3 regions of the Exiguobacterium sp. s192 genome follow, and region 1 is predicted to be linked to each of the others. Evidence: riboswitches for the same ligand, from Rfam matches in the RefSeq annotation. Region 1 holds a riboswitch; each other region holds the start of a gene.
The links. Region 1 has a riboswitch for S-adenosylmethionine ahead of KNP87_RS09425 (LLM class flavin-dependent oxidoreductase). Riboswitches for the same ligand answer to the same signal wherever they lie in the genome.
Positions count from the first base shown of each region.

Region 2: linked by a shared signal. The riboswitch ahead of KNP87_RS08695 (Na+/H+ antiporter NhaC family protein) and the one ahead of KNP87_RS09425 (LLM class flavin-dependent oxidoreductase) in region 1 are both predicted to bind S-adenosylmethionine.
Region 3: linked by a shared signal. The riboswitch ahead of metK (methionine adenosyltransferase) and the one ahead of KNP87_RS09425 (LLM class flavin-dependent oxidoreductase) in region 1 are both predicted to bind S-adenosylmethionine.

Region 1 is NZ_JACSMS010000004.1:162,291-168,001, reverse strand. Features, by position in the region: gene KNP87_RS09440 (DUF817 domain-containing protein) at 44-823, shown strand; gene KNP87_RS09435 (DUF2325 domain-containing protein) at 914-2,185, shown strand; gene KNP87_RS09430 (DUF975 family protein) at 2,253-2,891, shown strand; SAM riboswitch class I at 3,010-3,117, shown strand; gene KNP87_RS09425 (LLM class flavin-dependent oxidoreductase) at 3,190-4,248, shown strand; gene KNP87_RS09420 (ATP-grasp domain-containing protein) at 4,245-5,192, shown strand; gene KNP87_RS09415 (SRPBCC family protein) at 5,294-5,711, shown strand, end outside.
Region 2 is NZ_JACSMS010000004.1:13,926-19,636, forward strand. Features, by position in the region: gene KNP87_RS08685 (alpha/beta fold hydrolase) at 1-728, opposite strand, end outside; gene KNP87_RS08690 (metal ABC transporter solute-binding protein, Zn/Mn family) at 904-1,905, shown strand; SAM riboswitch class I at 1,974-2,077, shown strand; gene KNP87_RS08695 (Na+/H+ antiporter NhaC family protein) at 2,156-3,463, shown strand; gene KNP87_RS08700 (hypothetical protein) at 3,510-3,713, opposite strand; gene KNP87_RS08705 (aldo/keto reductase) at 3,871-4,683, shown strand; gene KNP87_RS08710 (hypothetical protein) at 4,875-5,336, opposite strand; gene KNP87_RS08715 (alanine/glycine:cation symporter family protein) at 5,453-5,711, opposite strand, start outside.
Region 3 is NZ_JACSMS010000010.1:65,585-71,295, forward strand. Features, by position in the region: gene KNP87_RS13965 (EAL and HDOD domain-containing protein) at 1-190, shown strand, start outside; gene pckA (phosphoenolpyruvate carboxykinase (ATP)) at 249-1,817, opposite strand; SAM riboswitch class I at 2,051-2,177, shown strand; gene metK (methionine adenosyltransferase) at 2,305-3,513, shown strand; gene KNP87_RS13980 (GNAT family N-acetyltransferase) at 3,652-4,140, shown strand; gene KNP87_RS13985 (alpha/beta fold hydrolase) at 4,225-4,929, shown strand; gene mnmM (tRNA 5-(aminomethyl)-2-thiouridylate-methyltransferase MnmM) at 4,983-5,573, opposite strand.

The DNA of each region.
Region 1 (5,711 bases):
TCACTTCTCCGGATGCGTATACTAATGAAAAGGAGGTCACCTCATGCAAAAAACCCGCCATTTCATCCGTTTTACATATCTCGAAGCCATCTGTTGTGTCTTTCCGGTTGCGATTTTCTTGGCGCTTGCGGTATCCCGGTACCTTCCGTCGGAACCGATCGCGCGCTATGACTTGCTTTTAGTGTGGTGTCTTGTTGTTCAGATCGTGCTGCTTGTAACACGGTACGAAACAAAAGAAGAGTTCAAATTGATTTTAATCTTTCATGCGATTGGCTTGGGACTCGAGTTGTTTAAAGTCCAGGTCGGTTCCTGGAGTTATCCGGAAGACGCTTGGAGCAAGGTGTTTGGTGTGCCGCTTTATGCCGGTTTCATGTATGCGAGTGTCGCGAGCTACATCTGCCAGGCCTTTCGCCGGTTTGATCTCCGGATCACCGAATTTCCCCGTCCGCTTCTCGCCTTCTTGATCGGACTGTTAGTCTACTTAAACTTTTTTACCCATCACTGGTTATTTGATTTCCGCTGGCTGTTGATGGGACTTGTTGCCGTTGTTTTTTTAAAATCCTGGGTCTATTACCGGTTGGATGAGACCGTCTACCGGATGCCGCTGGTCCTGTCATTTGGTCTGATCGCCTGGTTCATCTGGCTCGCGGAAAATATCGTGACGTTTTTTAAAGGGTGGGTCTATCCGAATCAAGAAGAGGGCTGGGAGCTGGTTGACTTCGGAAAACTGTCGTCTTGGTTTTTGCTTGTGATCATCACAATCTTAATTGTGGCCGTCGAAAAATACCGGTTGGGCGACCCGTCAATCGAAATTAAAACCTAACCTTAAACAAAAAAATACCTGGTTATTTTTAGACCAACCTACACGAAACCCCCTTGCTATAGTTGAAAAAAAGCAAAGGGGTTGTTTGAGATGATGCAACAAATCATGGAACGGGCGAAAGAATTGGTCGCCGGTAAATTACAGATCGTTGAAACGGCGGAAGATTGGGAATTGCTGCTTGAGGAAATCCGGGGAATCGATGAATGGGTCCAATTGTCGCGTTACTATACACCACGCGTACATCCGCAAGAGGTGCTTCAACCGACGAAAGAAGAGCAGCCGGCGTCACCCGGTCCGCTGACAGAACTGCCGAAATCGGACGAACCGATCGTCGAACAACGGTATGCGTATACGTTTGTCCGGGAATTAAAAGGCGGATCGTTGCAGGAATGGCCGAACAGCCATATCTCGGAAAAGGAAATCCGCCAATGGAATCTTGAGCACGGCATGGAAGTCCGTGTTCAGATTATCCATCAAGACCACCGGCGGACGTCACTGGAAGTGCTCGCAGTCGTCGCAACCGATCAAATGAAGGCGCTGGAGCAACGAATCGTCTTTGAAAAATGTATCGTCAAAAATCACGGCATCATCGAGTCGACGGTCAACGGTCCGTTGAAGGATGAGACGGGAAAACCGTTTTACTACGCAACTCCGGTCGAAGATATGCGATTCTTTCAATTGAAGGAGGGACAACTTGTCGACTTGGTGATGTGGAAAGGTCATCCGGAAACACTGACGATTGCCTGGAAGTATCCCTTCCAATATGAAGAACCGATTATTCAACCGTTCGATCCGTCAACAGAATCGAAACCGACAGACGCGACGGCAGAAATGGCCGTGACATCCGTATCAAAAAAATCGACCGGGCGATATGCCAAGCAGATGAAGCGAAAACCGACCGTGAAAAAGATCCGGCAACCACGCCGGATTCGCGAAAAGAAACAACAACCGATGACACCGCTCGTCACGACGTCGCTGCCGGGACAACCCATCGATTACGTCGACAAGGAGCCGCTTGAGTTTGTAGCATTTAAAGGAATGCGGCTCGTCATCGTCGGAAACGAACAGCAGGCACCGGTCTACCGGACATTTTTTGCTGAGACCGGAATCGAGCTGATTCATTTAGCAGGGGATGCCCAGTCGGCGAAGAAAATTGCCTGTCTCGCGCAAAAGACGGATGCCATCGTCGTTATCACAAGTCGTGTTTCGCATGCGGCGTCAGCCCATGTCATCGCACAAGCCAAAAAACATGCTATCCCATTTGCGATGGAACGTCTCGATGGTCGGCGTTCGCTCTATACGGCTTGCCAACGTCAGCTCGAAAAAGCACGCCTGCACAAGCTAAAAACAGGAAAATCCTGAAAATAACTGAAACTCCTTACTGCTTAAGCCGTAAATAGGAGTAGAACTTATTTTAAGGAGGATCTTTATGATTAAAGAATTAAAACTATCGGCACGTGAGTCACTTAACGGTCGCTGGGTCTTCATGGCACTCATGTTTTTACTGTTTCTCATCATTCAAGGGATTCCCACTACGTTTTCTTCTGCTCCGAACGAAGACTTTCAGTTCATCGATTTGATTGGATTTGTGTTGAACATCCTGTTCCTGCCGCTTGCGATCGGTTGGGCATGGCTTGCGCTGTCTGTCGCCCGTAAAGAAGAAGCAAAAATCGTCGATTTATTCGAACCGTATAAGCTGTTCTTGAAAGCAGTTGGTCTGTCGCTTGTTCAAGGTATTCTTCTTGGATTATGGTTCTTGCTGTTGATCGTTCCGGGAATCATTAAGTCATTTTCGTATATGCTGACTTATTACATTTTACGTGACGAGCCGTCAATCGGTATTTTGGATGCCATTACGCGTTCACGCCAAATGATGGATGGTCACAAGATGGAAGCCTTTATGCTTGTCCTCTCCTTCATTGGTTGGTTCCTGCTCGGTTTGATTACGATTGGAATTGCCTTCCTCTGGGTCGGACCTTACTTCAGCGTCACCCTCGCCAAGTTTTATGACCGCATCCGCGGTGAAGAAGCACCTGTCGAAGAGTCGACATTTGTTGCCCCATATTAAGACAAGGAGGATGAGAGCCCAGCTCTCGTCCTTTTTTGATACTGTTTTTAATTCCGATTGGAAAACAAGGTTTAATGGTTGCTTTACTCTGCTAAAAAGTGTACGATAATTCCAATAATTCTTATCAAGAGAAGTCGAGGGAATGGCCCGAAGACACTTCAGCAACCCCGCATCATAAGCGGAAGGTGCTACTTCCTAAAGGGATTAACCCCTTTACAGATAAGAGCAGACACGATTAATCCGTCGCTCTTTTCGATTTTCGAGAAGAGCGATTTTTTTAATAAGGGGGACATAACGGATGGAGTATGGATTTTGGTTACCGATTTTTGGAGGGTGGTTACGAAACGTCGAGGACGAACAGATGCCGGCGACGTTCGATTATGCCAAACAGGTGGCGCAAACAGCAGAACAAATCGGGTTTTCGACGACGCTGATTGCGGAATTGAATTTAAATGACATCAAAGGGCTGGAAGCACCAAGTCTTGAAGCCTGGACGACAGCAGCGGCGATTGCTGCGACGACGGAACGGCTGGAAATCATGACAGCTGTCCGCCCGGGGTTCCATAATCCGGCGACGACCGCGAAGATGGCAGCAAATATCGACCAACTCAGCAACGGACGCTTTACACTGAACGTCGTCTCTGCCTGGTGGGAAGAAGAAGCGCGGCAATACAACGGGATCTTCACGGCGCATGACGAACGGTATGCGCGGACGGAAGAGTTTGTCACAATCATGAAAGGATTATGGGCAGACGCTTCACCGTACAGCTTCGACGGGAACTACTATACGCTCGAGAAGACACAACTGTATCCGAAGCCGGTTCAACGACCGGGCATCAAGTTGTACGCAGGCGGGGAAAGTGAAGCCGGCAAACAAACCATCGTCAATCATTGTGATGCCTATGTCATGCACGGCGGAACGGTGGAAGAAGTATCCGTCAAGATTGAGGATATGAAGGCGCGTCGACAAGCGACCGGGCAACCGCCGCTTGAAAGTTTTGGACTGGCTGCTTATATCATCTGCCGCGATACGGAAGAAGAGGCTGTTCAAGAGTGGCAGCGGATCACGGACGTCAAGGAAGACGGTGCCGGGTACGTCGGGTACGACGATTTCGTCAGCAAATCGCAACTCGAACAACAGGTGAAACGGAACGATTATTCGGTCTCCAACCGTGGACTCCGTCCTGATTTGATTGGAACACGGGAACAGATTGCCGAACGGATTCTTGCGTTTGAGCAGGTGGGTGTCTCCTTATTATTACTTCAATTCTCACCACAACTTGAAGAGATGGAACGCTTCGCGCGCGACGTCATGCCGCTTGTCGAAGAAAAACGAAAGGTAGGTCAAACCAAATGACAAAAATTCATATCTTACACGAAAACCAGGAATGGACGGACCATTTAATTAAACGACTCGAAGAACTGGAGTTGCCGTATGAACAGTGGCATCTCGATGAAGGACAGGTCCCGCTTGATGAAATCCCGCCAGAAGGCGTCTTCTACAGCCGGATGAGTGCGTCTTCGCATACGCGCGGGCACCGCTACGCGCCGGAACTGACGGAAGGGGTGCTCGCATGGCTCGAGGAACACGACCGGACCGTCTTCAACGGAACACGTGCGTTGCGACTGGAAGTCAGTAAAATCAATCAATATACGGCTCTTCGAAAAGCCGGTATCCGTGTTCCGAAAACGACGGCTGCCGTCGGACGTGATCAGATTGTTGAAGCGGCGAAAAACATCGGGGTGTCGTCGTTCATCACGAAACACAATCGTGCCGGAAAAGGACTCGGTGTCCAGTTGTTCCATTCGATTGAAGCACTTGAAACGTATCTCGATGGCCCGACGTTTGATGAGCCGGTCGACGGCATCACCCTGATCCAAGAGTATATCCAAGCGCCTGAACCGTATATCACGCGTTGTGAATTCGTCGGCGGAAAATTCGTTTACGCCGTACAAGTTGATACATCAGAAGGCTTTGAACTGTGCCCGGCGGATGCGTGTGTGATCGATGACTTGTTCTGCCCGGTCGGGGAAGAAGCACCACAAACTCCGATGAAGTTTAAAGTCGTTGATGGATTCGATGATCCGATCATCCAGCAATACGAAGCTTTCCTGCAAGCGAATCAGATTGCTGTCGCCGGGATTGAATTCATTAAGGATGCGGACGGAACGATCTATACGTATGATGTCAACACGAATACGAACTACAACTCGGATGCGGAAGCGGCTGCCGGTAAGTTCGGAATGCTGGAGCTCGCGAAGTTCCTTGGGAATGCGTTGGAACGTCAAACGGTAAAGTAAATCGTGATTGCCGATTAAAATAAGCCAAATACCCTGTCTGTGTGTAGTCTGAAGTTAGAACTGCACACATCAGGGTATTTTTTAGTAAAGGAGGTGTTCGGATGGTGACATGGCACGAAGAAAAAGTCCTCGACGTTCCAATCGATCAGGCTTGGCATTTATTTGATCACGATCGGTTGCAACGGTTAATTCCGGGTGTCGTCCAGCACGAAGTGATTGAACGCAAACCGGGTGTCGTCGGTTCGACGTATCGGCAAACGTACATGCAGGGGAACCGGTTAGAGACGTACATCGTGACGGATCTTGCGTATACAAGCGAACCGGACTTTAAGCAAAACACGATTGGCTTTACTCTTGCTAAAATCTTTCAACTCGAGATGACGTTTACACTGAAACGGCTCGACGAAACGAGCTGTCAGCTGATTTATACCGGCAAAAATGAAGGCGCCAACTTTGTCGGCCGGAGCCTGTTGTCACTCGGAGGTGAACGGGAGACGGAAAAAATCGTGCAAGGGTTAC
Region 2 (5,711 bases), 150 kb from region 1:
AGCATGATCGGCGGTGAATCGGCGGTCAAATGAGTTGCGGGTGAGACACGCGTCATGAGTGCACGCCATTCTTCCCGTCCTCCTCCATAAAATTTGATGTGGGCAATCCAGGTCTGGATGAACTTGAATAATAAGAAGTTCGTTGGTGGATACAAGGCGATGACGCCGCTGATCAGCGGGAGTTGCTCCGCTTTCTGATCACCGATGAACTCCATCGGCGCCAAGGCGGTCGTCAACATCAACGCTGCACCGGCCGAATCCCCCCAAAGGACCATTCGTCCCCGTGCAATCCGCAGATTATCTGCTTCCTGATTTAAAAAACAAAGGGCGTCGCGTACGTCTTCCAAATTATCCGGGAAGTAACTGCCGTCTTCAAACAACCGGTAATCGATACTGCAAACAGCGATGCCAAGCTCTAAAAAACGTTCCACGATCGGTGTAAAACAAAAGAGATCATCACGGCTTCCTCTGACAAACGCTCCACCATGTGCATAAATGGCCACCGGAAACGGTCCTTCACCGACCGGATAGTACAGATCCAGTTTAAGCTCCTTCTCGCCGACCGTTTTATACAAAACGGTCCTTGGAGCCAGTTGGGTTTCCGCAAGCGGAAGCGCCGGTTCCGTCCACCGTAAAAGAGCACCGTAATTGTTCCAGATGCTCGCACCGGCAGCAGCCGTCGTCAAAAGCGCAGCCCCTCCCATCAACCATGCTGTTTCCCGTCTCACCTCATCACCTCCGGGCATACTCACGATTTTTAATCTTATTAGTCTTTTACCCCATTTTTTTAGAAGTCGAACTTCTTCCCGCTCTTGTACTTGACGCTTTGTTTTGGATTCGTTATAGTGAAAAGGTTCAAATCGGAATAATTACGTTTTAATACTTCTTGGAGGTTTTACACATATGAAAAAGTTAATTCCCGCTTTAACGGTCGCGTTCGCGAGCGCCACTTTCCTCGCTGCCTGCGGATCATCTGATTCAGGTTCGAATCAAGATGCCGCCGACCAAAAACTCAACGTCTATACATCAACGTTCGCCACAGCGGCGATCGCCAAAGAAATCGGCGGCGCTGATGTCGATGTGAAGATGATCGTTCCTCCCGGTGCCGATCCCCATTCGTATGAGCCGACCTCTAAACAACTGACAGAAATCGCACAAGGTGATCTGTTCCTCTTGACCGGAACGACGCTTGAGCCGTATTCAGAAAAAATCAAAGCCAGTCTCAAAGGAAACGATGTCCGGTTCATCGAGACAAGTAAAGGCATCGATTTGCTTGAAGCGAGTGCCACGGTACACGTTCATGGAGAGGCAGACGCACACGACGAAGAACATGCTCATGAAGACGAGCACGAAGAAGATGAGCACGCAGAAGAAGGACACGATCATGGCAAGTACGATCCGCACGTCTGGCTTGATCCGAACAATGCGAAAATGATGGCCCAATCGATTTCGACGGCGCTGGCAAAAGAAGTACCGGACAAAAAAGCGACGTTCGAAAAAAATCTGGCTGAATTTGATACGCAGGCAGATGAGCTCGATCAAAACTTACAGCAAGCTGTTGCTGACGGCTCCAAAAAAGAACTGCTCGTGACACATGCCGCTTATGGGTATTTAGCAGAACGCTACGGATTTTCTCAACTGCCGATCGCCGGCATCTCACCGTCTGACGAGCCTTCGCAAAAAGAACTGGCTGCCCTCGTCAAAGAAGCCAAGCTGCACGATTTGAAATATATTGCGTTTGAAGAGACGGTTTCCCCAAAAGTCGCCCGGGTCATCCAACAAGAAATCGGAGCTGAAGCGATCACGATTCATAACTTGGAATCCGTCACAAAAGAACAACAAGACGCTTCTTATTTTGACTTGATGAATGAAAATGTCACGACACTCAAAAAAGCACTGCAGTGAAGTAGTGTTGACATGCATTAAAAGATACGTTACGGTAGAAAACGTATTTCAGACAATTAAATGACTTCTTTTTATCGCGAGAGACGGAGGGACTGGCCCAATGATGTTTCGGCAGCGGACGATTGAATCGTACTGTGCCAAATCCAGCAAGCTACGGCTTGAGAGATAAGAAGAGCGTCTTTTTCAGTAAAGACCTCCTTCTTTCTTGCGAAGGAGTCTTTTTTTGTATATGCAGAAATGGAGTGATTTTATGAACGAGACGATTACACCAAACAAATGGGCCCTTCTACCATTACTTGTCTTTTTGGTCCTCTTTATCGGTGCCGGCATCTTTTATGACGACTTTTATAAGTTCCCGATTCTGATTGCCGCATTGATTGCCTTGATTTTTGCTGCCGTGACGACCAAAGGCAGTATCAATCAAACCGTGGAACGGATTGCGACGGGTGCCGGAAATCCGGACATCATGATCATGGTCTTTATTTTCTTACTCGCCGGTGCGTTTTCCGGAACAGCGGATGCGATCGGCGCCATCGAAGCGACCGTCAACGCTTCGCTGACATTTTTACCGCCGTCTCTCTTAATGAGCGGATTGTTCATCATCGCTGCCTTCATCTCGATGGCAATGGGGACTTCGACCGGTACGATTGCGGCGCTCGCCCCGATCGCACTTGGTATTCATGAAGCGACCGGTGTCAATGTCGCCATCGCGGCTGCCGCCGTCGTTGGGGGCGCGATGTTCGGGGACAACTTGTCGTTTATCTCCGATACGACGATTGCAGCGGTCCGCACGCAAAAAACCAATATGCGTGATAAATTCCGAACGAACTTCCTGATTGTGCTTCCGGCAGCAATTTTGACCGTCATCATTTTGGCATTCGTTTCAGGTACCGGAGATGTCGTCGACGCAAAGGCCTTCGAGTTTTATAAACTGATTCCGTATCTGTCCGTCATCGTCTTGGCCCTGTTCGGTGTCAACGTCATCCTCGTCTTGATCGGCGGAACCGCCTTGACAGGAATCATCGGTATGCTCGACGGCAGCTTCGGTTTAAGTGGATTCGTGCTGTCGATGTCCGAAGGATTAATGGGCATGGCTGAAATTTCGATTTTGACATTACTGATGGGTGGTCTTGTCAGTCTGATCACCTTTAACGGCGGTATCGCCTACCTGAAAGAAACATTGACTCGAAAAATCACGCAACGCCGCGGCGCAGAGTTCAGCATGGCTGCGCTTGTCGGAGCGACAAACCTCGCGACGGCAAACAATACGATTTCGATTCTCGTGGCTGGACCACTCGCAGCGGAGATTGCGGATACGTATGACATCGACCGGAAGAAGTCAGCCAGCATTCTCGACATCTTCTCGTGTGGGGTTCAAGGAATCATCCCATACGGCGCCCAGTTGCTGATTGCGGCGGAGTTGACGAAAACGGCTTCTCCGGAACTGATTCCGTATCTGTTTTATCCATTTTTATTATTCGTGTGCGGATCCCTTGCGATTCTTTTCGGATTCCCGCGCCGGAAAAACACTGCTGTCCGCAAAGAAAATATTTCGTAAAACAAACAAGTCCGGCCGCCTGCAGCGCGACCGGACTTGTTTTTGATTATTTTTTCTTCTGTTCTTGACGGTTAAGAATGAAATACGCGATGGCTGGAAGCGGGAACTGAACAAGCCCTGCGCCACCCCATACCCACGGGTTACGCCCGGTTTTACGGGCGCCAAGGAACAGGAAGGCCGCTTGAGCGCCTAACAGCGTCGCCAGTCCGGCCCACACTCCTTTTGGTACGTTTTTAACGGATCGTGCCATGATTTTACACCTCACTTCATGTATGGATATACCCACTTTGTTCGCTCTCTAACAGCTTACCTCCTGCTTTGAGCGTCTAAACAGACGTGATTCTGAGTTCATGCTAAACTAAACGAGCAATTCCATATTCTAGTTTCATTGAAGGAGGAGTATATACATGCAATACGCAAAACTTTCAAATGGTGTCACGATTCCACAGATCGGATTCGGAGTCTGGCAAGTCGACGAAGAGACGGAAGCACCGGCTGCCGTCGCAGAAGCGATTCGTGTCGGTTACCGTCATATTGATACGGCTGCCGTGTACAAAAACGAACGTGGTGTCGCCAAAGGAATCAAAGAAAGCGGCGTGAACCGTGAAGATCTCTTCTTAACGTCTAAAGTATGGAACGATGATATTCGTGCCGGACGCACTAAAGAAGCTTTCGCTGAGTCACTCGAACGATTAGAGACCGATTATCTGGACCTCTATTTGATTCACTGGCCGGTCGAAGGGTACATTGAAGCATGGAAAGCAATGGTTGAGCTTTACGAAGCTGGAAAAATCAAAGCGATTGGTGTTTCGAACTTCAAGGAACATCACCTCGATACACTGGCTGAAGAAGGATTGATGACACCGATGATCAACCAGGTGGAACTTCATCCGCAACTTCCGCAACATGAACTGCATGAATATCTACAGGACCACAGCATCCAAGTCGAGGCGTGGAGCCCGCTCATGCAAGGGAAATTCCTTGAAATCAATGACTTTAAGGAAATTGCCGAAAAACACGGTAAATCTCCTTCACAAGTCGTCTTGCGTTGGCATTTGGATAACGGCATCGTCGCTCTTCCGAAATCGGTCACGCCTGAACGGATTGCGGAAAACTTTGATGTCTTTGATTTCCAACTCGATGCGGATGATCTCGAGAAGATTGATCGTTTGGCAACAGATGTCCGTCTTGGACCAGATCCGGATGAAATCGACTTTTAAGCACTGCCGTTAACATTAGGCTGACGCTTTAGAACGATTGCTTTATGAAGAGGGGTGGCAGACTTATCTGCCACCCCTCTCTTCTCGTTGATCAGGAATCACTCGCTTCACGCAGCTCCTACACGATATCTCGTTTGAGAAACGTGCGTGAAAGAACGCGTGATTCTTTTTTTTGTGTGGTCATTACCGCGCTATACATAATAGACAAGAATCGTCTCTTCTGCTTCTTCTGCCTGACGGAAATAAGCGCGCAAGTCACCGAACTGCTCCCATACCGTATCAAATTCTCCTTGCCGCCCCGCTTCCTGGTAAATCACTTCAAGCGCCTGTCGGTCAAAATTCCGCATCACCTCGGAAGAAATGATTAAGAGCGGTAAAGGAAGGATGCCGACGATCGCCGCATGATCTTCATTGACGATTAATTCTTCCCCGACGATTGCCCGCCCCAGATTGTAATGGGTTTCCTGATCAATGAAGATATCGATTTGACTCATCAATTGGTACAACGGTGTTGTTTCTTCGAGCGCAAACAACTGTTCATGGTCGGGCTGTGTTTCATGGATGAACAAAATCCAGTCCATGATGATGTGCGGATCATCACCAAAAGAATCCCAAACGGCATCTGCGACTCGGACATAATGAACATTTTCCATCCTCCCCCTCCTTCCGACCGTTTTTTTTAGTATTCCCATTTTCTCACCTGTTTAATGATGATTCGTGAAATCCAAAGACAAAAAAAGAGGATCAGATTGCTCTGACCCTCAGTTCATTACATTGCTTTTTCTTTTGTATCGTCATCTTGCCATGCTTCAAGCGTTTCTTTCCCAGGAAGATTCGGAATCGAATCTTTATGGAAACGAGGATCTTGACCGTTTCGACGTTGAACGAGGTAATCATCCAGTGCCAATTTGGCAATTTTCGATAACCGGAAAATCGCATACAGATTGACGATTGCCATCAGTCCCATAAAGATATCGGCCAGTGCCCAGACCAGTCCGGCTGTCTGAACCAACGAACCAAATACGACC
Region 3 (5,711 bases), on a different contig from region 1:
GGATCATCCGTTTCGGGATTGTCTGCTGCTTGCGATCAGTGCAGATCGCGGCGAATTCGAACGGTTTGAGTTGCTCAGTAACCGGTTTGGTATTTCCGAACGACGTGCCTATGAGTTGCTGAAAGAAAGCCAAGAATGGTTGGCTCAAAAAGAATCACATCTACAAGACAAAACAGATTCGATTGTTTGAAGACAAAAAAAGTTGAGCCCCTCAGCAGAGGCTCAACTTTTTTTATCTTGGAGATGGCTTAAACACGAGGACCGGCTGATTTAATCGCATCGGTCGCACTGACGAAGCGGGTGAAGTTTTGTTTGAATTTATGCGCGAGAGCTGTTGCCTGCTCTGTATAAACAGCTGGATCTGCCCAAACTTTAACAGGATTCAGCAAGTCGCTTGGAACACCTGGTACTTCGATTGGCATGTGCAATCCGAAGATTGGGTGTTCTTCTGTCGGGATGTCTGCAAGCAGACCGTTGACGGCAGCGTTGACCATCGTGCGCGTATAGGCCAGTTTCATGCGGCTGCCTGTTCCGTAAGCGCCGCCGGTCCAACCGGTGTTGACGAGATAAACCGTCACGCCGTGGCGATCAATCAGTTCACCGAGCATCGTCGCATATTTTTCAGGAATCAACGGCAGGAACGGTGAGCCGAAGCATGTCGAGAACGTCGCTTCCGGTTCCGTGACACCCCGTTCTGTCCCAGCCAGTTTCGACGTGTAGCCGGACAAGAAGTGATACATCGCTTGCTCTTTCGTTAATTTACTGATCGGAGGCAACACACCGTATGCATCAGCCGTCAAGAAAACGATCGTTTTCGGATGGCCGGCACGTGACGGGATGGCAATGTTGTCAATTGCTGTGATCGGATAAGCCGCGCGTGTATTTTCAGTCAACGATGTATCGTCGTAATCCGGAGTCCGGGTGTCGTCGAGGACAACATTTTCAAGGACGGTGCCAAAACGGATCGCATCAAAGATTTGTGGTTCTTTTTCACGCGACAAGTTCACCGTCTTCGCATAGCAGCCGCCTTCGATATTGAAGACACCGTCATGAGACCAACCGTGCTCATCGTCCCCGATCAATTGACGACTGTCATCTGCCGATAAGGTGGTCTTACCAGTCCCGGAGAGTCCGAAGAACAAGGCGACGTCGCCGTCATGTCCGACATTGGCGGAACAGTGCATCGATAAAACATCTTGTTGCGGCAACAGATAGTTCATGACCGAGAAAATCGATTTCTTGATTTCTCCCGCATATTCCGTTCCGCCGATCAAGACGATACGATGTTCGAATGACATGGCGATGAACGTTTCCGAATTAGTGCCGTCAACAAGTGGATCGGCCTTGAAATGTGGTGCGTAGACGACCGTAAATGGTTCGAAGGCCGCAACCGTAGGATATTCACGTAAGAATAATTGTTTCGCAAACAGATTATGCCAAGCGTACTCTGTCACGACGCGTACCGGGAGGGTGAAATGTGTATCGGCACCAGCAGCTGCCTCTGTGTAGTAGAGTTGATCTGCTTCGTTCATATAACGAAGAACTTTTTGTAACAGTTGTTCGAATTTGTCCGACTCCATCGGCTGATTCACATGGCCCCAATCGATATGTGTCTCACATGATTGATCACGGACGATGAACTTGTCTTTCGGTGAACGACCTGTAAATTTCCCCGTTTCTACAGACAAAGCACCATTTTCTGCAAGAACTCCTTCGTTGTTGCGAATCGCATGTTCGACTAGTTCGGCAACAGATAGTTGTTTGAACACATGCTCCTTCTTGAGTAGTTCTTCGATATTCAGGACCGTCATCGGCATCCTGACCCCACCTTTCCCCTACGTTGGTTTTGGCTCTACAATTAGTATGACACATTCATTATATATGACATACTAAAGATAGGGCAATCATTTTTCGTGCGCTGATTTCTATTTATCTGGAAACGCTTTCAGCATAAACAGTTTAACATCTCTTTCGAAATTTTTCGACTAGAAATTAAAACGTTGCTTGACAGAGTGGGCACAAGTTTATATCATGTAATTCGTAACGGATACTCTTATTCTGAGCAGGTGGAGGGAACAAGGCCCGAAGAAACCCGGCAACCGTCTTATATTAGTTTCATCATTAATATAGGAAAAGGTGCTCTCCTGAAGCGAAGTAAACACTTCGAACGATAAGAGGGTAAAGGAAGAACGCACAACCTTTCCCTGACCATTTTTGGACATGGAAAGGTTTTTTTCATTTTACCGTCCCACTCAACTAGGGGAAATGAGTACACCGTCAAATTCTTTTTTGGGAGGGTCAAACATGACAAACCTTAATCGCCGACTATTTACGTCGGAATCAGTAACTGAAGGTCACCCGGATAAAATCTGTGACCAGATTTCGGATTCAATTTTGGATGCGATTCTTGCAGCGGATCCAAACGCACGTGTTGCGGCAGAAACTTCTGTCACGACAGGACTTGTTTTAGTCGCAGGAGAAATTACGACATCGACTTACGTGGATATCCCGAAAGTCGTTCGTGAAACCATTCGCGAAATCGGCTATACACGCGCTAAATACGGTTTCGATGCAGACACATGTGCTGTATTGACTTCAATCGATGAGCAGTCAGCAGACATCGCTCTTGGTGTCGACCAGGCGCTTGAAGCACGCGAAGGAAACATGTCAGATGAAGAAATCGATGCGATCGGAGCAGGAGACCAAGGTCTGATGTTCGGTTACGCAACGAAAGAAACACCTGAACTGATGCCACTTCCGATTTCACTTTCACACAAACTTGCCCGTCGTCTTGCAGAAGTCCGCAAGACAGGACAACTCGATTACCTCCGTCCGGATGGTAAAACGCAAGTTACGGTTGAATACAACGAGAACAATGAACCTGTTCGCGTCGATACAATCGTCATCTCAACACAACATGCAGAAGAAGTAACGCTTGAGCAAATTCAAGCTGATCTGAAAGAACACGTCATCGCTCCGGTCATCCCGACGGAATACATCGACGCTGAAACAAAATTCTTCATCAACCCGACTGGCCGTTTCGTCATCGGTGGACCACAAGGTGATGCTGGATTAACAGGTCGTAAAATCATCGTTGATACGTATGGCGGTTACGCACGCCACGGCGGTGGTGCATTCTCTGGTAAAGATCCAACCAAAGTTGACCGTTCTGCTGCGTACGCAGCACGTTACGTCGCGAAAAACCTTGTCGCATCTGGTCTTGCGGAAAAAGCAGAAGTTCAGCTTGCTTACGCAATCGGTGTTGCGCACCCGGTTTCAATCGCTGTCGATACGTTTGGAACAGGTAAGCTTCCAGAAGCTCAACTCGTCGAATTGATTGCAGAAAACTTTGATCTTCGTCCTGCAGGCATCATCAAGATGCTTGATCTCCGCCGTCCGATTTACCGTCAGACAGCAGCATATGGTCACTTCGGTCGTACAGACATCGAATTGCCATGGGAGCAAACGGATAAAGCTGCTACTCTTGAAGAGCAGGCAAAACGTTTCGCATAATCCTGAGTTCAGAAACGCCCTTTTGAAGGGTGTTTCTGAACTTTTTTTGTTTCTCCGGAACTTTGCAGGGAAACGACTGAAATTTCTAGAAAAGGGTAAAAGAAGATGAGTCTGTAAAAGGAAAAGGGGGATTTCGGTATGGAGATACGCGAAGCAGTTCCTGCTGATGCAGCACGCATTCATGATATTGCGCTCACGTCTTGGATGGATACGTACGAGGAAATCTATTCTGAGCGCTCGAAAGCCCATTTCGTTCAGGAAGCCTACCCGCAAGAAGAAGTCGTTCGGGCAATCCGGACAGCAGAAGAAGCGCGCGGAGAATATTTTAATGTAGGTCTGATCGATGGGGAGATTGTGGGATTCATTCATGCAATTGATGTCGACGGGACGTGGGAAATCGTCCGCCTCTATGTCCTGCCGAAATACCAACAGAACGGAATCGGGCGGCGACTGATTCGAGAGCTCGAGCGCCAAGGTGCTTCTCCCATCGAAGTGTACGTCGAATCACGCAATTATAAAGCCCGTCACTTTTTAACCTCGTTCGGCTTTAAAGAAGTCAGTGAAACGACGGAAGAAGTGTTTGGACAGGTGGAACCTGTGACGCGGCTGCAACGTATATATGAATAAGGAAAAGGAAATCCGACTTGAGGCGGTTTTGCTGAAGTCGGATTTATTGCATACTAAATGGATATCTGATGAAGAGGTGAGCGTGTGGTAGAACAACCAACCGGAGTGATTGTCCTTGTGTATCCACTCCAATTACGTGCCCGGCCGAGCGAAGCATTGATTCGCGTCTTGGAACGGGAATATGAAGTGCTTTTGGTCGATGCACCACGTCGTGTATCGTTTGAAGAACATCAGCAATTATTAAAAGAAGCGTTACGGGAAGCCGGTAAACGAAAGCTTCCGATTCATATCATCGCCTGCAGCATGGGAGCACTCGTCGTGAACCGGCTGTTGCAGGAATATGAATTGCCGATCGCCAGTCTGTCATTCATCTCGCCATTGTTTGATTGGCACAATTCGAAACAGCTCGGCGGCGTCAAACAAGTATTTGCGAGTGCGTTCGATCGTTTTCGCCCGGATGCACCGCTCGGGACGTTACCGTTTGGACAAAACAATGAAGATGCAGTCCGTCTCGGTGAGTTGACGTATGCACAGTATCGCGAGATTGAAGAAGAGATCGTGTTGCATGATGAAGAGCGGAAAAAATTACCGCGTGTCCATCTCGCCTGTTTTTATGCGCCGGACGATCAGTTTGCCGATGTCAAACTGACGCTTGAAGTGTGCCGGAAAATGGGAGGCGATCAGATTTATCTTCAGCGTCTGCACGGCTTCCCGCACTTTAGTTTCGAACGTTTGAACACACGGTTTGCCGAAAAATTACTATTGTTCCTCAAACTCGTCGAAGAGTAAGAAGCGAATTCAAAAAGGAGGATGCCGTCGCCCGCGACGGTATCCTCCTTTTTTTAGTCGATGATTTGTTTTTTAAGCTTTTTTTCGATGGCGACGATGAAAGGCGGATTGTTTTGTTGATTTAAAAAGCGGTATTGTAAGACGGCATAATCTTGCTGGGACAGGAGCGAAACATAGTCAAGGACGGCGTCGCGTTCTTTACGTCCTTCGATATGTCCGTGATAAATCACGAGGACGATCAATCCTCCAGGTACAAGGACAGGCAGAAGGGCGCCGAGCGCCTCTAACGTTTCTTCACCGGTCGTCGTGACTGATTTATCACTCCCCGGTAAGTAACCGAGATTAAAGACACCGGCGCGGATCGGACGCTGTTCTTCAAACAGGCGTGCTCCGACATGGATGTGACTTTCGTGATACAAATCGACCCATTCCGAGACATGAGCTGCTTGCAACCGGCGTTTCGTTTCCTCGATCGCCTGCTCCTGGACATCAAAAGCGATGACCCGACCGCTTGGTCCGACTTGTTCGGCAAGAAAGTGTGTATCATGACCGTTCCCGGCGGTCATATCGACGACACAATCCCCTTCGTGGATGACAGACTCCAGTAATTCTTTGGCGTAAGGTAATACTCGTGCAAGTGACATGGCATAAACTCCTCTTCCTGATAGCTGTTCTGTTTTTTCTAAGTACCCGCAAATCCGATCATTTAGTCAATTGTATCATTTTTCCGATTGTTCGTTTAAATCGAAGTTCCTTGACAGAGTGCGATGCAATTTCGTAAA